One region of the Variovorax sp. ISS6 genome, then DNA from elsewhere that is predicted to be linked to it. Evidence: riboswitches for the same ligand, from Rfam matches in the RefSeq annotation. Region 1 holds a riboswitch; each other region holds the start of a gene.
What was found. A riboswitch is a leader RNA that binds a small molecule or an ion and turns the genes downstream of it on or off. The one in region 1 is predicted to bind cobalamin.
Positions count from the first base shown of each region.

Region 2: linked by a shared signal. The riboswitch ahead of AC1HIL_RS35540 (TonB-dependent siderophore receptor) and the one ahead of AC1HIL_RS15835 (TonB-dependent receptor) in region 1 are both predicted to bind cobalamin.
Region 3: linked by a shared signal. The riboswitch ahead of AC1HIL_RS21870 (TonB-dependent receptor domain-containing protein) and the one ahead of AC1HIL_RS15835 (TonB-dependent receptor) in region 1 are both predicted to bind cobalamin.

Region 1 is NZ_JAWRZC010000001.1:3,440,727-3,446,975, reverse strand. It holds gene AC1HIL_RS15840 (PepSY domain-containing protein) at 1-1,374, opposite strand, end outside; gene AC1HIL_RS15835 (TonB-dependent receptor) at 1,376-3,475, opposite strand; cobalamin riboswitch at 3,713-3,998, opposite strand; gene AC1HIL_RS15830 (hypothetical protein) at 4,046-4,342, opposite strand; gene AC1HIL_RS15825 (hypothetical protein) at 4,586-4,990, shown strand; gene AC1HIL_RS15820 (cation:proton antiporter domain-containing protein) at 5,000-6,249, opposite strand, start outside.
Region 2 is NZ_JAWRZC010000002.1:842,477-848,725, forward strand. It holds gene AC1HIL_RS35530 (acyl-CoA carboxylase subunit beta) at 1-344, opposite strand, end outside; gene AC1HIL_RS35535 (ATP-binding protein) at 662-2,899, shown strand; cobalamin riboswitch at 2,974-3,232, shown strand; gene AC1HIL_RS35540 (TonB-dependent siderophore receptor) at 3,417-5,495, shown strand; gene AC1HIL_RS35545 (ABC transporter substrate-binding protein) at 5,498-6,249, shown strand, end outside.
Region 3 is NZ_JAWRZC010000001.1:4,707,596-4,713,844, forward strand. It holds gene AC1HIL_RS21865 (cobyrinate a,c-diamide synthase) at 1-49, opposite strand, end outside; gene AC1HIL_RS21870 (TonB-dependent receptor domain-containing protein) at 34-1,992, opposite strand; cobalamin riboswitch at 2,089-2,336, opposite strand; gene AC1HIL_RS21875 (ClcB-like voltage-gated chloride channel protein) at 2,442-4,163, shown strand; gene AC1HIL_RS21880 (hypothetical protein) at 4,255-4,479, shown strand; gene AC1HIL_RS21885 (cell division protein ZapA) at 4,476-4,820, shown strand; gene AC1HIL_RS21890 (sulfite exporter TauE/SafE family protein) at 5,383-6,204, shown strand.

The DNA of each region.
Region 1 (6,249 bases):
CCAGCGCCGCAGCCGCGCATTTCGGTCGCTGCTGCCGACCAGTTGGCCGTTGGCCGGGTCGATGTAGAGCCGGGTGCGCGCGGGATCGTCGAACGCGAGGCGCCAGACCGGCAGCACGCGCTCACGGTGGTGGCCGTACCAGTGAAAGTCGTAGGCAGTCTGCAGCACGGCCTCGCTCACCGTGGCGCCGGGGCGCAGCCGGGCGGCCGCGCGCACGATGTCCTCGCGCGCGATCGAGGCCGGCGCGCCGCTCGCGGCATCGACCACGCGCACGCGTGCCTGCGCATCGCGCAGCTGCAGCAGCGGCCGGCCGTCGAACCATTGCAGCAGCGCCTCGCGCGGTGCCGCTGCGCCCTCGCCCGCCAGCGGCATGGCGGGAGGCCACGGAAAGGCCGGGAGTTCGCCGCCGGTGTAGCGCGCCATCGCGGCCGCGTCGACCGGGTTGCGCTCGAACCAGCGGTTCGGGTTCATCGAAAGCCAGCCGCTCACGATCCAGGTCAGCACGAAGAAGCCGCCGACCAGGCCCGCGATGTGGTGCCAGGCCATCCAGCCGGTGTAGGGCGTGACGGACCCGTTGCGGAAGCGCCGGCGCAGCCGGAGGCGCAGGATCCCGATCACGATGCCGGTCACGGCCGAGACGATGCAGGCGGCCGAGAGCCACACCACCACGTCGTGCCACAGCGGCGGATCGGCGCGCAGCGGCGTGAAGTAGATCCAGTGCGGCACCGAGCCGAGCCAGTTCCAGAAGCGCTCGGAGCGCGTGGTGTCGCGCACCACCTCGCCGGTGCGCGCCGACACGTAGAGCTCGGTGCCCGCCGCGTCGTTCAGTTCGATGCGGTGCAGCGGGCGCAGCGGGTTGAGGCCCTGCGGCACGGTCCACTGGTCGCGCTCGAGCGTCTCGGCCCAGCGCGCCGCGGGCTGGCCCGAGAAGTCGCGCGCCACGGCCTCGGCCTGCGCGGCGTCGGCGCCGGCCAGCAATCGGCCATCGCGCGCCGACACCGCATGGCGACCGCCGCGCGCATCGACGATGCGCCACACCGGCTGCGGCTGCGCGCCGCCCTGCATCTCGAGCGCGACGCGGCGCGGCGGCTGCTGGCGCGCTGCTTCGGGCAGGGCCTCGAGCGCGGCCGGGGGCGAGACCCGGGCCTGGCCGACGTCGAGCGCGCGCAGGCCCGCGAGCCGCTCGCCCTCGGTGAGCGTGGGATAGCCCACGTACATCATCACCACGCCCGAGACGAACCACATGACGAACAGCAGGCAGCCGCCGATGCCGAGCCAGCGGTGCGTCCAGTAGAGCCAGTGGCGCGCGAGCGGCCACGCGCGCTGCCAGGCAGTGCGGCGATCGGCGCGGGCGCGGCGCGCGGCGTGCGTCATCTCAGAAGTTCACCAGCGCCGACAGCTCGAAGGAGCGCGGACGGCCCAGCAGCCACTGGTTGCCGCTGTTCGAGAACGACAGCGGATAGCGGCGGTCGCCGAGGTTGTAGCCGCGCAGCGCGAGCTTGAGCGACTTGTTGGCCTGCCAGCTCACCGAGGCGTCGGCCACGGTGTAGGAGCCGATCTTGCGCGAGTTGGCCGCGTCGACCTGGCGCGAGCCGACGTAGCGCAGGCCGAACTCGGCCTCCCACTGCGGCAGGAAATGCCAGTGCAGGAACAGGTTGGCCGCTGCCTCGGGCACGCCGAACGGCGTGTTGCCGGCGCGCGAGACCAGCCGGCCGCTCACGGCCTCGTTGAAGTCGTCGTAGCGCGCGCGCAGCCTGGCCGCATTGGCCTCTAGCTGCAGCGTCGGGGTCAGAGCGAGGTCGAGCGTGGCCTCGATGCCCTCGGACGACTGCTTGCCGACCTGCTGCAAGACGCTGGGGTTGTTCTGGTCGCGCGACAGCAGCTTCTTCTTCTCGATGCGGTAGGCGGCCACGGTCCAGGCGCCGCGGTTGTCGGCCAGCTGGCGCTTGTAGCCGACCTCGACCTGGTTGCCGGTGCTGAGGTCGAACGGCGCCTGCGTGGTCGAGGTGCTGATCAGCGAGGTCAGCGGATCGGCCGCATGCGCCAGCTGCGCATAGAAGGACTGCGAGGCATCGGGCGCATACACCGCGCCGATGCGGCCGGTGGCGTACTCGAAGGTCTTCGTGAGGCTGTTGGCCGCGTTGGCCAGGTCGGTGCGCGCCACCTTGGCATGGTCCCAGCGCAGGCTGGCGACCAGCGACCAGCGCTCGTCGAAGGCCAGCTTGTCCTCGGCGAACACGGCGTAGGTGCTGGTGCGGGTCCGGTAGCGCGGCAGGTAGGGCGACGGCGACTGGTAGTAGCCGGGCAGGAAGACGAAGGGGTCGACCACCGAGCGGCCGCCGTAGGGCGAGTCGCTCGAGTTCAGGAAGTCGATGCGGTTCATGTCGAAGCCCACCAGTACCTGGTTCTTCATGCCGAGCAGTTCGTGCCGGAAGGTGGCGTCGGTGCGGTTGCCGACCTGCTCCTGGTCGTGGCCGATCTCGAGGTAGTCGCCGCGCGTCACGCGGCGCGTGGCGGCATTGAAGGTGTAGGTCTCGCTGTTGCGCCAGTGGCGCTGGCTCGCGAGCCGGTAGAGCTGGTTGTGCACGGTGACGGCATCGCTGGGCGTCCACAGCGCGTCGAGGCGCGTCCACTTGTCGTCGTACTTGAGCTCGGCGTCGTCGACGTTGTAGTTCTGGCGCAGGGTCCGGCCGTCGAGGCGCCCGTCGATCAGCGGCACGCCCTGGTAGCGCTGCGGCGACTGGCGGCCCTCGTCGTGCGACAGGGTGAACTGCAGCTCGGGCGAGACGTCCAGGCGCAGCGCGCCACCGACGGCCAGGCTCTCGCCCTCGCCGCGCGCCATGAAGCCGTGGGTGGCGCGGTGGCTGATGTCGAAGCGGTACGAAAGCTTGTCGTTGATCGCGCCGCCGCTGCCGAAGGCGGCCTGGCGCGTGGCGTCGGAGCCGTAGCTCAGCAGCGCCTCGTTGTGGATCGGTCCGCGCGTGGGCTTCTTGGGCACCACGTTGATCGCGCCGCCGATCGCGCCTTCGCCATACATGACCGAGGCCGCGCCGCGCAGCACCTCGATGCGGTCGACCGACCAGGTGTCGAACGGGAAGGTGACGGTGCCCGCGCCCGCGAACAGCCGCGTGCCGTCGAACAGCTGCATCACCGAGCCATGGCCCGAGAAGCCGCGTGCGGCCATCGAGGTGCTGCCGTTGCCCGGCGAGGGCGCGCCGGTGATGCCGGTGGCGCGGGTGGCGGCCTCGATGACGGAGACGTCGCCGCGCGCGCGGATGGTCTCGCCGGTCAGCACCTCGATGCTGGCGGTCGTCTCGAGCGGCGTGAGGCCGAGGCGGCTGCCGGTCTGCGTGGGCTCGGCGAGCGACAGCGCGCCCTGGGCGCCGGCCTCGACCTGCACCGGCGGCAGGCTGGTGGCGGCCTGCTGCGCGAAGCCGCTGCCGGCCCCGAAGGCCAGGCCGATGGCGGCGGACATGCCGCCGAGGCGGCGGGTGGCCGGGCGACCCCGGTGGCGGTGCGGGCGGCGGCCGGCCGCGCCCCTGCGATCGCCTGGCGGCGATGCGTGATCCATGTGACTTCTCCTCCGGCCCGCGTCCCCGCAGGCTCTCTGACCGAACGTGGACGCGGCGGGAGGTCGATCGATGGCCGGGACCGGCGGCGGGTAAAGCGAGCGCTTCGCCGGCCGGCGGCCCGGACACGCACTCCCGCAGCGTCCGAGGCGGTGACGAAGGCCGGTATCCGGGCTCGCGGAGCGCAGCGGCGCGCAGTCGATACTGCAGCGCCGTTGCGGAAGCCCTCGCCTTCCCACGCCTTGGGGGCGCAGTGGCTGCCGATGCCCTGGGGGCATGGCGTGAGGACGTCCAGATCCGCTGACCGTTGCGGGGGCAGCGCAGGAATGGAGGCGTCGATCCGTGAACCGGCGCGTCGCACCTGCTTCCCGTTTAACCCCTTGGCCATGGCATGCATGGCTGGCGGGGCACCTTCGAACCGTGGTGCCGGTGCGTCCTTCCTTCCTCGGAAGAATGGCCGCACCGAACGGCGGGAATTATAGGGAGCGGGTGCGCGCGGGCTCGTCGGGCGTGCGGGTGTCCTGCGCCCGGCCGGGGCCTTCGGTGCCGAACAGCCGGCGCAGCACGCTGACGCCGGCCACCAGCGCGTTCGAATAGCTGGTGTGCGGCTCGATGGCCGCCTCGAGCGGCAGGTAGGAATGCACCGCGCCCTCGCCCGCGGCATCGTCGACCGCCTCCATCAGCACCCAGTAGAACTCGCCGGGCTCCAGCTCGTGGACGGTCAGCGCGAGGTTGCGGGGCGACGGCGACAGGGTGGCGGGGATGGTGTTCACGCGAAGCTCTGGAAGGTGGGCGTTGGCGATGATGGGGGCGCGCCGCCGGGATCGTGGACACGCCCTGTCACAACGCGCGTGTACTCGATCACGTTCACCGCCGGCGAAAACCCTGTGGGCTTCCTGCGACGGGCGTTGGCGCCCACCGTTCCCAGCTCCCGGGCTTCTCCTACATGCGAGCGCCGGTGCGCGGCCTAGTTTCGAAGCGGATCAGCAGCCAGCCAAGACACACAGGAGGCCCCCATGAAGCAGTTCAGCCTGGAATCGCGGATGACATCGAGCATCGGCGGCGCGTTCTATCCCACCGGCTACTCGATGGTGATGTTCCCGAGCGCGGAGGACGCCGACCGGATCGGCCGCCAGCTCATCGAACAGGGCGTGAGCGGCGACGACGTCTACCTGCTGCCGCCCGCCACCGTGCTGGCCGAGATCACCCCGACCGTGAAGGAGGCCGACAACCCCCTGCCCTCGGCCGGCACCGACGGCGCGACCGTTCGCGCCTACACCAAGCTCGCGCGCGAGGGCCACACGGCGCTGCTGGTACGCACCGAGGAACAGGAAGACGCCGAACGCCTGATGGACGTGGTGCGCACGGTGCCGTACTCGATCGCCCAGCGCTATCGCATGCTGGTGATCGAGGACCTCTAGAAAAAGCGCTCAGGCCGGCGCGCCCGGCACGGTGGGCGCGCCGTTGGCGCCATGCGCCGCGGGCGGCGCCACGGCGCGGCGCACCGCGTCGCGCGCCATCGCCTGGGCCAGCTCGTGCTCGCCGAGGAAGACGTTGGCCGAGACCTCGCGCGTGAGCAGCTCCGCTTCCGCCTCGTTGTGGCTGCGGATCACCGTCTCGATCGTGGGATTGAGGGTGCGCGCGGTCTCGATCATCTGCCGCACGTTGAGCGCGGCCGGCGTGGCCACCACCAGCACCCGGGCACGCGCGATGTGGGCCTGGATCAGCACGGCGGGATCGGCCGCGTCGCCATAGACGGCGGCACCGCCCTCCTCGCGCAGCTTCTCGACCAGCTCGCGGTTCTGTTCGGCCACGACGTAGGGGATGTCGTGCGCCTTGAGCTCGGCCGCGATGCGGCGCCCGACCCGGCCGTAGCCGACCAGCACCACCTGGCGCGAGAGGTAGCGCGCCTCGGTGCTCATCGGCAGCTCGGCCAGCGGGTCGTCGCGCGCCTCGAGGCGGCGCGCGAACGAGGAATGGGCATGCAGCCATTTCTGCAGCGGCGCGATCAGGCTGAACCACAGCGGGTTGGTGGCGATGGAGATCAGGGCGCCGGCCAGGATCAGGCTCTGCCCCTCGGTGGGCATGAGGCCGAGCGAGACGCCCAGGCCGACCAGGATGAACGAGAACTCGCCGATCTGCGCCAGGCTGGCGCTGACGGTGAGTGCCGTGGCCAGCGGATAGCGCAGCACCAGCACGAGGCCGCAGGCGGCGAGCGACTTGCCCAGCACGATGACCAGCACGACGGCCAGCACCTGCAGCGGGCGCTCGAGCAGCACGGAGGGATCGAACAGCATGCCGACCGAGACGAAGAACAGCACGGCGAAGGCGTCGCGCAGCGGCAGCGATTCCTGGGCGGCGCGGTGGCTGAACTGCGACTCGCGCATGACCATGCCGGCGAAGAAGGCGCCGAGCGCGAAGGAGACGCCGAACAGCGCCGCCGAGGCGAAGGCGATGCTGACGGCGGCGGCCACCACGCACAGGGTGAAGAGCTCGCGCGAGCCGGTGCGCGCGACCTGCCAGAGGATCCAGGGGAAGACGCGGCGCCCGACGATCAGCATGAGGGCGACGAAGCCGCCGACCTGCAGCAGGGTGAGACCCAGGGTCTGCCACAGCGGCGAGGCGTCGGTGCCGGCGGCGCGGCCGCCGAGGGTCTCGGCGAGCGGGGGCAGCAGCACGA
Region 2 (6,249 bases), on a different contig from region 1:
GTCAGCGCCTGCATCGCGCCAGCGCTGATGCCCGCGTCGTTCACCGCCACCATGCAACGCACGCCTTCGATGTGACCGATGCCGACGATGAGGGCGGACCCCGGCACGCTGGTGGCCGGGTCCGGGTCCTCGATCCCGCAGTAGCCGCACAGCGTCATCAGCTCGAAAAAAGGACGGTCCGCGTCCAGCAGGTGGGCCAGCCGCTCCCTGGGCAGCAGCTTGCCTCGCGCGTGAAACGCCTCGGCCGATCTCGCGGATTTGTCGACCGCCCGCTGTTCGAGCGCCCGCACCTGGTTCAAAATCGCGAGCATGTGCTCGCGGTTGCGCTCGCCGGCCGTAGGCATCGCAGCCGAAGTGCGCGGGCTCGTCTCTTGGTCGTTGTTCTCTGGGTTCATCTTGTCCTGTGAAGCGCTGGGCGCATCGCTCGCGTCGAGGCGGCAAGTCATGTCTCTCTGGAACTCGATGATGGGCGCCTTGCCAGGACATTTCCAGTTAGAACTTGCCCGGGATTCGATAAGAGAAGCTTATGTTTGGCCCCTGTGCGCCCGCCTGCCGAAGCCCCGTCGGCAGGTCAGGCAGAATGCCCTGTTCCACCTTCGCGCACCCGGCGCGACCCGTGACTTTCTCACCCTCACACAACGCGCGAAGCGCTCACCGCCACTTGGAACGGCCGCCCCATCCCACACCGACGCAGCCCGTCACCCTGGCGAACTGCGACAGCGAGCCCATCCACATCCCGGGCCTGGTGCAGCACCATGGCGCACTGTTCGCGTTCGATGCCTCGACCCTCACGCTGACGCGCGTCAGCGCCAATGCCCGTGCGCTGTTGGGCGACACGGCACCCGCCCTGGGCGAACGCCTGTCGGCCAGCCACTTCATGGGCGACGCGCTGGTGCACGAGGCACTGCACGAGGCCAACGGCGTCGCGGTCGATACCGGCGAGGGCTCGCCGATCAACTTCGAGGTCAGACTCGGCGAGCGCCGCTTCGACCTGATCCTGCACCGCGTCGGCTACGAGCTGGTGGCCGAGTTCGAGGCCCGCGACGCCACGGCGGACGCGGTGTCGGACTTCGCGCTCAAGGCGCACCGCGCGATGGACCGGCTCAAGCGCCAGGGCTCGATCGACGGACTGCTCAATCTCTCGGTGGAAGCCGTGCGGCAGCTCACGGGTTTCGACCGCGTGATGGCCTACCGCTTCCGCCACGACGACAGCGGCGAGGTGGTGGCCGAGCGCCGCCACGAGGCGCTCGAGCCCTTCGTGGGCCGCCGCTATCCGGCCAGCGACATCCCGGCGCAGGCGCGCCGGCTCTACGTGATCAACACCCTGCGCCTGATCGCCGACGTGCAGTCGACGCCGGTCGGGCTCGACGTGGCCGATCCGCAGCTGCCGCCGCTGGACATGAGCCACTGCACGCTGCGCAGCGTGTCGCCGATCCACATCGAGTACCTGCGCAACATGGGCGTGGGCGCGTCGATGAGCATCTCGATCGTCATCAACGGCCAGCTCTGGGGCATGCTGGCTTGCCACCATCGCAGCGCCCACCAGGTGCCCTACGCGATCCGCATGGCCTGCGACGTGCTCGCGCAGCTGCTGGCCTCGAACGTGCAGAGCCTGCTGGCGCGCGAGCAGGCAGGCTGGGTCTCGAGCGCGGCGCAGCTGCGCGGCTCGCTGATCGAGGCCGTGCTGCATGCCGAGGACACCTTCAGCGCGCTGATCGGGCTGGCGCGCCCGCTGGCCGATGCCTTCGACGCGCAGGCGGCGATCATCGCAGAGCAGTCGCGGCTGCATGTGGAAGGCGACATGCCGCGCGAGGCCGCGGCGGCGCTGATCCAGTGGCTCACCGCGTCGACGAACGGCGACGAGATCGTGGCGCTGCACGAGCGCGAGCGGCTGCCCGAGAACCTGCGTTCGCTGGGCGGCGTGTGGTGCGGCTTTCTCGCGCTGCGCTTCGACGCGATCGACAACGGCTGGCTGGTGCTCGCGCGCAAGGAGCAGGTCGAGACCATCAGCTGGGGCGGCAAGCCCGAGAAGCACTACGTGAGCGGCCCGCTCGGCCCCCGGCTCACGCCGCGCGGCTCCTTCGACGTCTGGAAAGAGACGGTGCGCGACACCAGCGTGCCCTGGGGCACCAACGACCTCGACTTCGCGCGCCAGTTGCGCGACGAGCTGATCCGCGCCAGCGCGGCGCGGCTGGCCGACACCTACAAGGCCCGCACCGAGCTGCTGGCCGTGCTCGGCCACGACCTGCGCGATCCGCTGCAGTCGATCACGATGGCGGCCAAGCTGCTCGAGCGCAGCCTGCCCGACGGCAGCAACGCCGGCGCGCGGCTGGGCCAGCGCATCCAGACATCGAGCAGCCGCATGGCGCGGCTGATCGGCCAGGTGCTCGATGCCTCGCGCCTGCAAAGCGGCATGGGCCTGCAGGTGGTGCCGGCGCAGATCGACCTGGCACGGCTGCTGGAAGACGCGGTCGACGAGTCGCGCACCGCCTACCCCGGCTCGCAGCTCGAGCTGGAGGCGCCCAGCACGCTGCCCGTGCTGGCCGACCCCGACCGCATGGCGCAGCTGGTCGGCAACCTCGTGAGCAATGCGCGCCACCACGGCCTGCCCGGCGAGGCGGTGCGCATCCGGCTCGAGCAGGCCGAAGGGCACGTGGTGTTCAGCGTGGCCAACCGCGCGCCGCCGATCGATGCCGCGCTGGTGCCCGACCTGTTCAGCGCCTTCAAGCGGCGCAGCGTGCCCAACGAGCGCAACAAGGGCGGACTGGGCCTAGGGCTGCACATCGCGCAGGCCATCGTGCGCTCGCACCGCGGCAGCCTCGGCTATGCGCACGACGACGGCTACGTGGTGTTCACCGTGCGGCTGCCACAGACGCCCACGCCCGCCCCCGCGGCCTGAGCTTTTCGCGCCGGGCGGCGCAAGACCCGCTCCTATAATCCGCCCCGCCGGCCGATGCAAACGAAAGCATCACCCAAGCCGGCACGCGCGAAGGTGCGCCGGTTGCAGGACCGGCGTTAAACGGGAAGCAGGTGACGAGCCCTCCAGGGCCCCAGTCCTGCGCTGCCCCCGCAACGGTCGGCGGATTCGCGATTCTCACGGTCGATGCCCTCGCGGGCATCGTCAGTCACTGTGCCCCGGCATGGGAAGGCGAGGATCGCGGCAACGGCGCATCTCCCTGATGCACCGCGGCGCTCCGCAAGCCCGGATACCGGCCTTCGCCTCGTTCGGTCGCTGCGGGAGTGCAGGCAAGCCGTATCGGTCACGCGTGGGCGCGGGGCCGGTCGCTGGCGGGTCCCCTCGGCGTCCGGTTGTTCTCATGGCCCGCGGGAGCGCGGGCTCGAAGGAAACCCTCGTGCGCAACATCTCCCGGCGCGGCCGCGTCAGACCCCACCAAGCCCTCATCGGATCCGGCGTCATGCTGCTCGCCTCGGTCGCTTCGGCGCAGGACGCCGAAGGCTCGCTGCCGCCCACCACCGTCAGCGACCGCAAGACCATCTCCACCGCCACGCGCCAGGAAGCCGACACGCTGCGCCTGCCCTTCGCCACCTATTCGGTCGAACGCGCGCAGCTCGACGCGGTGGGCGCCGTCACGCTCGAGGACACGCTGCGCAGCGTGCCGGGCCTGCAGTACGGCACGCAGGGCAACTACTACTCGCGCTTCGAGACCCGCGGCCTGCGCGACACGCAGGACGTGCTGGTGCTGATGGACGGCGTGCCGCTGCGCCTGCTGCAGGGCAATGCAGACATCACGCTGATCGCGCCCGACCTGGTGGACCGGCTCGAGTTCATCAAGGGCCCGGCCTCGGCGCTCTACGGCAAGAACGCGATCGGCGGCGTGGCGCAGTTCTTCATGAAGCCCGAGCGCGCGGGCGGCAGCCTCACGGCCACCGTCGGCAGCTACGGCCGCCTCGACGGCAGCCTGCGCTACCGCTGGGACTTCGAGCGCGGCAACCTCTATGTGGGCGTGGCCAACAGCGACTACAACGGCTTCCAGCGCGATGCCGGCCGCGCGCAGTCGGCCCTGCTGGTCGGCGGCGATTTCGCCGTCACGCGCCACTGGACCACCGGCTTCCAGCTCTACGACACACGCGTGCGCGGCGACCGCGGCTCGATCGTGCCGCTGGTCAACGGCAAGCCGATCTTCGGCATCACCTCGCGCGACAACTACGGCATTCCCGACTCCTACGTCACGGGCGACTACCAGTCGTTCTCGTGGAAGAACCGCTTCGAGCTCGGCGCCGGCTGGTCGATCAACCACCTGAGCAGCTTCGCGCGCTACAACCGCTTCTTCGCCGGCGGCATCACCATCGTTCCGCCGCCCGCGGCCGTGAGCAAGGGCTATTCCGAGAGCTACACCGCCGACCGCGGCGTCTACCACGAGCTCGCCGCCACGCACCTGATGGCGGGCAAGGGCTGGAGCAACGAGTTCCAGGCCGGCTTCAACCTCGAGCGCGGCTGGCAGGGCCTCGACTCGCCGAGCTTCAGCAACGCGCCCACCTACCGCGGGCCGTTCTACGACATCCCCGTGAGCAACGTGCGCAACGATCCGCGCGGCGTGCGCGGCAGCATCACCTCCTCGCGCTTCGACCAGGAGGTGCGCAGCGTCTACCTGCAGGACCGCTTCGAGTACGGCCCGGTCGGCTTCACGCTGGGCGTGCGCCACGACCGCTTCGAGCAGACCCTCGGCCGCACGGGCACGCAGGTGATCTCGGCGCAGGAAGGCAGCCACACCAGCCCGCGCGCCGGCGTGGACTGGCTGTTCCTGCAGGGCGATGCCTCCTCGCACGCCGTGTTCGCGAACTGGAGCGAAGGCTTCCGGCCGCAGGCGGTGGCGCTCAACACGCGCGGCGGCGTGGTGGTGCCCGACATCCTGCGGCCCGAGATCACGCGCAGCAAGGAAGTGGGCCTGAAGGGCCGCGCGGCGGACGACCGCTGGAGCTATCAGGTCAGCCTGTTCGAGGCCGAGAAGATCGACGGCCAGCGCTCCTACCGCAACGGCCCCGACTCCTTCGTCTTCAGCAACGCGACCTCGCGCACCAAGGGCATCGAAACCCAGTGGCAGTTCCAGCTCTCGCCGCGCTGGAACGGCTACCTGCACTACACCTGGCAGGACGCGCGGCTCAAGGACTTCCAGACCTACACCGACAGCGGCGCGCGCAGCACCAACTTCGGCGGCTACCGCGTGCGCATGTCGGCCCACAACATCGCGGGCGCGGGCCTGACCTATGCGCACGGCGCCTGGGCCGTGACCGGCACAGCCAGCTACGTGGGCAGCCGCTACCTCCGCGACAATGCGGTCAATCCGCAGAAGCTGCCCGCCTACCTGCTGCTCAACGTCGCCGTGGCTTACCGCGTCAATCCTTCGCTCACACTGCAGGCCGGGGTGAACAACCTGACGAACAAGTACTACATCGCCGACGACCTGTCGGCGCAGGAAGCCGGCAACGCCGGTGCACCGAGGACGGTGTTCGCCCGCGCGCGCTACACCTTCTGAGCGTGAACCGGCGCGACGCGATCCTCGGCATGGTGTGCATCACGGCCGTTCTGCCCGCGGGCGCCGAGGGGGCGCCGTCGGCCGGCTTCCCGCGCGAACTCGTCGATGCGCTGGGCCGGCGCGTCGTCGTGCCGCGCGCGCCGCAACGCATCGTGGTGGTGTTCCCGAGCAACGTCGAGCTGGCCTGGGCGCTGGGCCTGGCCGACCGCGTGGTGGCCATCGGCGGGCGCGTGCGCTGGCCCGAGGATGCGCGCGCCAAGCCCAGCATCGGCAGCGCGCTCGGCTACTCGGCCGAGGCGGTGGCCGCCTTCCAGCCCGACCTGCTCGTGGTCACGCCCTCGCACCATTCAGCGCTGTCGCTTGTCGATGCCTTCGACCGCGCGAAGCTGCCCTGCGTGGTGCTCGCGCATCCCGACCTGCCCTCGGTGTTCCGCAACATCGACCTGCTCGGGCGCGCGACAGGTGCCGACGAACAGGCGCGCCGGGTGCGCGAGGACATGCAGGCGCGGCTGGCCGCGATCGAGCGCCGGCTCGAGGGCGCGCCGCGTCGCAGCGTCTATTTCGAGACCGCCGCCGCCGCGCGCGGTGCCTTCCAGACCGTGGGCACGGGCCACTATGCCAACGACGCGCTGGGCTGGGCCGGCGGACGCAACGTGTTCGCCGACCTCCAGGGCGCGGCCCAGGTCAGCGCCGAGGCGATCTTCGCGCGCGACCCCGACGTAATCGTCTCGCTGCAACAGGTGCCGCGCGATCC
Region 3 (6,249 bases), 1.3 Mb from region 1:
CGCAGCGCGCCGCGCGATCGGGCAGGTGCTGGCTTACTGGGGCGTCCACTTCAATCCGACGTACGCGTTGCGGCCACCGGTGACGTAGCCGCGCGCGAGCATGTAGTCCTTGTCGCCCACATTGTCGATGCGCGCGACCAGGTCGACGTCGCGCACGATCTTCGTGCTGGCCACGAGGTTCAGCAGCGTGTAGCCGCCGAGCTTGCGCGTGTTGGCCGCGTCGTCGTAGCGCTGGCTCGAGGCCTGCACCTCGGCGCCCAGCGTCCAGCCGCCGAGGCGCCAGTCGGCACCCAGGGTGCCGTAGCGCTTGGCGCGGCGGGCCAGCAGCTTGTCGGTCGCGAGGTCGCGCGGATCCTGGAAGTCGAGCGAGGCGCGCAGCGTCACGTCGCCGATGCGGTGGCCGGCCGACAGCGTCACGCCCTCGTAGCGCGCCCGCGCGGTGCTGCCGTAGCAGCCGAAGGACGAGGCGCAGCCCCTGGCGGTCGAGTCGAACACGATCAGGTTGCGCACGTTGTTGCGGTAGACCACGATGCCGGCGTTGGTCGGGCCGTCGGTGTACTTGAGGCCGAGCTCGACGTTGCGGCTCGACTCGGGCTGCAGGTCGGGTTTGCCGTATTCGCTGAAGCGCTGGTAGAGCGTGGGCGCGCGGAAGGCGGTGCCGGCCGAGGCGGTCACGCGCAGCTTCGGCGTGATCGCGAAGCCGTAGGCGGCGCTGCCGGTGGTCTTGCCGCCGAACTCGCTGTCGTCGTCGTGGCGCACGTTGAGCTGCAACGAGTGCGGGCCCTGCACGAAGCCGTAGCCGAGCGAGACCGCGTCCTGCGAGCGCTTGCGCGCCAGGCCCTTGTCGGTGCTGCTGGTGGGGGCGTTCTCGAGCCGGTCCTCGCGGCGTTCGAGCGCGGCCGTCACCAGGTGCGGACCGAAGCGCAGTTCGTTCTGGAACAGGTAGCCGCGCAGCCGGGTCTCGGTGCGGTAGTACGAGGGCATGGTGCTGTAGACCGACTGCGAATCGGTCACCTGCAGCCGGGTGCTGTAGACCTCGTTCCATTGCGCCGACCAGGTCAGGCCGGCGGTGCGCAGCCGGTTGCGGCTCTGGTCGTCGAGGTAGTAGGCCGGCGGCTTGCTGCCGGACTTGGCGGCGTCGTAGTGCGCCTTGGTATCGCTCGACAGCGCGGTGGCCTCGAGCCGCTGGCCGGGCGCGATCTGCCAGCCCAGGCGCACGTTGCCCGAGGTGGTGTTGTAGCCGTCGCGGTCGGGGCTGGTGAAGCCGTCCTTGGGCAGCGTGCGCTTCTCGAGCGGCTGGATGTTGAAGCCGCGGCTTTCCTCGTGCGCCACGCCGAACGAATAGTCGAAGGCGTTGGCCTTGCCGCTGATCGCCGCCTCGGTGCGGAACAGGCCGTGGCTGCCGACACCCACGCCGATCGAGGGCGACACCCCCTCCTCGCCGCGCTTGGTGAACAGCTGGATCACGCCGCCGATGGCGTCGGAGCCGTAGACCGCGGCGGCCGGGCCGCGCAAGACCTCGATGCGGTCGATCTGCGCCAGCGGGATGCTCTCCCAGGCCGCGCCGCCGGTGGCCTGCGAGTCCACGCGCACGCCGTCGATGTAGACGGCGGTGAAGCGCGTCTCGGCGCCGCGGATGTAGACGCTGGTCGAGTTGCCGACGCCGCCGTTGCGCACGATCTGGATGCCGGCCTGGCGCGCGAGCACGTCGGCCACGCCGGTGGAACCGCTGCGCTCGATGGTCTCGCGGTCGATCACCGAGACATCGGCCACCAGGTCCGACAGCGGCTGCGCGGTGCGGTTGGCCGTGACCACGGTCTCGCCGAGCGCGCCGGCCGGAGTCTGGGCCGAGGCCGCCAGCGGCAACTGGGCCAGCAGCAGGCCGCCGAAGGCCGGCACCAGGGCCAGCGGCAGGCCGGCCAGGCGCATGCCGATGCGGGACGCGGGAATGCGAGCGCGCGAACGGCGCGAGAAGGAAACGCAGGAAATCATGGAGTGAGCGAACGAACGTCTATGCCCCTTGCCGGCCTCCCCGCCGGCGCCCGGGGCGCCATTGGTCCGTGCCTGCATCGACGAAGCGAAGAGCATGCGCGAACCGCCTTGTTGGCCGGTATCCGGGCTGGCAGACCGGCCCTCGCCGCCTTCCCAGGCGCCTGTTTCAGGGCGCCCAGTGGCTCGTGTGGAGAGGGTGGCGCCTTGCGGCGCCGTCTGCTTGACCGTTGCGGGGGCAGCGCAGGCGGCTTCGGTGCCGGCGCGCGGCCGGTCCCTTCACTCCTGCTTCCCGTTGAACCGCGGCGCGTGAACCACGCCGCAGGCACCAACGGGCGAGATTCTAGGCGTTGCGCCGCGCGCCTTAAGTCGAAAGTTGCGTGCGCCCGACGCTCGCCGCGTCCCGCGCACTAACATCGACGGGCTATGGGATGCCATCACCACCACCCCGCATGACCCTGCGTTCCTCGCCATTGCTGCGCCTGCGCTCCGCCCTGCAGCGCCTGTTCGGCGTATCGGGCTGGCAATCGATGCTGCTGTGGTCCATCGTCGCCGGCCTGCTCGGCACGCTCGCGACCGAGGGCTTCCGCGCCGCGCTGCGCGGCTTCGAGCACGTCGTGCTCGGCCCCGGCGACAGCCTGGTCGCGATGGCGCGCGCGCTGCCGTGGTGGGCGCGCATCGCCTTCCCCGCCGTGGGCGGCCTCGTGGCCGGCGGCCTGCTCGTGCTCGCGAAGCGCGTGGCGGTGCGCAGTGCCACCTCCAACTACATGGAGGCGATCGTGCTCGGCGACGGCCGCATCCCGGTGGCGCAGACGCTGGTGCGCAGCGCCTCCTCGCTCGTGAGCATCGGCACCGGCGGCTCGATCGGCCGCGAGGGCTCGATGGTGCAGCTCGCCGCGCTGGCCGCCTCGCTGCTGGGCCGGGTGTTCCGCTTCCCGGTCGAGCGGCTGCGCCTGCTCGTGGCCTGCGGCGCGGCGGCCGGCCTCACGGCCGCGTACAACGCGCCGATCGCGGGCGCCTTCTTCGTCGCCGAGATCGTGCTGGGCTCGATCGTGATGGAGAGCGTGGGCCCGATCCTGATCGCGGCGGTGGTCGCCAACATCGTGATGCGCGCCCTGCCCGGCTACCAGCCGCCCTACCAGATGCCGGTGTTCCCCGAGCTGCATGGCGCGGAGATCCCGCTGTTCGCGCTGCTCGGCGTGCTGCTGGGCTTCGCGGCCGCGGGCTTCCTGCGCGCGCTGCAGGGCAGCCGGGCGCTGTTCGCGCGGCTGCCGTTCGCGCTGCCGTGGCGGCTCGCGCTCGGCGGGCTCGCGATGGGGCTGGTGTCGGTGCCCTGGCCCGAGGTCTGGGGCAATGGCTACAGCGTGGTCAACGCGGTGCTGCACACGCCCTGGACCTGGACCCTGATCGCCATGGTGCTCGCGGCCAAGCTGGTCGCCACGCTGGCCACGGCCGGCTCGGGCGCGGTGGGCGGCGTGTTCACGCCGGCGCTGTTCTTCGGCTGCATGGTGGGCGCGCTGTTCGGCCATGCCGCGCAGGCGCTGTGGCCGCATGCGGTGTCGGCCCCCTACGCCTATGCGGTGGTCGGCATGGGCGCCTTTCTCGCGGGGGCCACGCAGGCGCCGCTGATGGCGATCCTCATGATCTTCGAGATGACGCTCAACTACCAGGTGATGCTGCCGCTGATGCTGGCCGGCGTGATCGCCTATTTCGTCGCGCGCTCGGCCAACGCCGGCTCGATGTACGAGATCACGCTGCGCCGGCGCGAGCAGCAGGACGAGCAGCTGCGGCTGCGCTCGCTGCACATCCGCGACCTGGTGCAGCCGGCGCAGACGGTGGTCGGCCCCGAGGCCGATCGCGAGGCGATGAGCCGGCTGTTCCTGCAGCACCCGGTGAAGTACCTCTACGTGGTCGATGCGAACCAGCGCTACCTCGGCGTGGTGCCCCTCTCGGCGCTCGGCACGGCCGCGGCCGAGGTGCGCGCGGCGGACCTGCTGTCGCAGGCCATCGCGCCGATCACCGCCGACACCAGCCTGGGCGAGGCGCTGCAGCGCTTCCTCGAGCACCTGGGCGAACGGCTGCCGGTGATCGAGAGCCCGGCCAACCCGGTGCTGCTGGGGGTGGCCGCCAAGAGCGCGTTGCTCGCCACCTACGTGCGGCTCAGCGAAGTTTGATGGCGCGGCGCGCAGGCCGCAGAATGCCGTGCCAGGCGCGGCGGGTGCCCCGGAGGACCGCCGCTTTCACGGGAAACTACAATCGCGCACCATGCCCGCCTCCAGCCCCATCGACCAGATCGCCGAGCGCGTGGAACGCCTGCTCTTGCGTCACGAAGAGGTGCAGCGCACGAATGCGCTGCTGCAGGAACAGGTCGATGCGCTGACGCGCGAGCGCGATGCGCTCAAGTCGCGGCTCGCGGCGGCGCGCACGCGGCTCGACGCGCTGCTCGAGCAGTTGCCGGCCGTACCTCCCTCCGAAGATTCCCCCGCATGAAGCAGATCGAAGTTCAGATCATGGGCCAGAGCTACCTGCTCGGCTGTCCCGATGGCGGCGAAGCGCAGCTGCGCGACGCAGTCGAACGCGTGGACGCGGCCATGTGCAAGATCCGCGACGCGGGCAAGGTCAAGGCGCGCGACCGCATCGCGGTGCTGGCCTCGCTGAACCTGGCCTTCGATCTCGCGGCGCAGGAGAGCACGGCGAAGGCCGCGCCGCCCGCCGAGCCGGCCCCGACTCCGGCCGCGGCCCCCGCCGACGACGGCGCGGTCGATCCGAAGGCCGCGCAACTGATCCACAAGCTCGATCAGGCACTGGCCGGCGACGGACATCTGCTTTAAGCGTTACGCGCTTTCTTTCTCTCGCTTGCAGAGATCGGCGCGCACTGCAAGAACTTCGATGCAAACCTGCCCACGCCGCAGGGACTCCCCTCAAAAAACCGGAAAGCGCCCGGGCGCGAAGGCGTAAAATCGTTCCTGTCTGCGGTGCGCGTTGGGCTTTATATGTCCTTGTTCCAATGCTCTACGGAGCCGGGCTTGGTATATCGCTCGACGGGTGTGATCATCTCGCGTCAGATGAACCCGAAGTCTTGCTGCCCTCGCCCACCTGAACCCCGGTTCAGGATGCGAGTCTGGCGCCCATTCGCAGACACCTATTCCTCTTCGTTGCGCTGAGTGCGCATCGAACATCGGCGATCCCCGGCATGGCGGGATCGCCCCAAGAACCCACGCTGTATTTGCATCGATACATCCGATCCTGGCTCGCGCGCGACCGTGCGCGCCGGGCCGCAGCTACGTTTCAGATAGCATTGCGGCCCATCCCCCTCCCTTTTTCCCTCGACCCGAGGCCCGTTGCCATCGCTGCACGGCGCCCTTGCCTTACCCGAAAGTCCGTGGCGTGAACGTGACCAGCCTGCTCGACCCCCTCCTGATCGCCGAACTCGCCGTCCTCGGCCTCGGCACCGGTTTTCTCGCGGGCCTGCTCGGCATCGGCGGCGGCATGGTGATGGTGCCGTTCATCACGATCATCATGGGCCACCGCGGCGTGCCGGCCGACCTCGCGGTGAAGATGGCGATCGCGACCTCGATGGCCACCATCATCTTCACCTCGGTGTCGAGCGTGCGCGCGCACCACAAGCGCGGCGCGGTGCGCTGGGACATCGTCAAGCGCCTCGCGCCCGGCATCGTGATCGGCAGCCTCGTGGGCAGCCTCGGCATCTTCGCGCTGATCAAGGGCACGGCGCTGGCGATCGTGTTCGCGCTGTTCGTGGGCTTCTCGGCCACGCAGATGTTCCTCGACCGCAAGCCCAAGCCCACGCGCCAGATGCCGGGCACCGCGGGCCAGCTCGGCGCGGGCGGTGCCATCGGCCTGGTCTCGGGCCTGGTCGGCGCGGGCGGCGGCTTCATCAGCGTGCCCTTCATGACCTGGTGCAACATCTCGATCCACAACGCGGTCGCCACCAGCGCCGCGCTGGGCTTCCCGATCGCGGTGGCCAACGTGGCCGGCTACGTGATCAGCGGCCAGTCGGTGCAAGGCCTGCCCGAAGGCTCGTTCGGCTACATCTGGCTGCCCGCGCTCGCGGTGATCGCCGTGTGCAGCGTGCTGACCGCGCCGCTGGGCGCCAAGGCCGCGCACAACCTGCCGGTGAAGAAGCTCAAGCGCGTGTTCGCGAGCATCCTCTACCTGCTGGCGGCCTACATGCTCTGGAAGGGCCTGCGCGGCTGAGCGCGCGGCCCTCTTCCGCCCCTCCTTTTCTCGACGCCACGACGC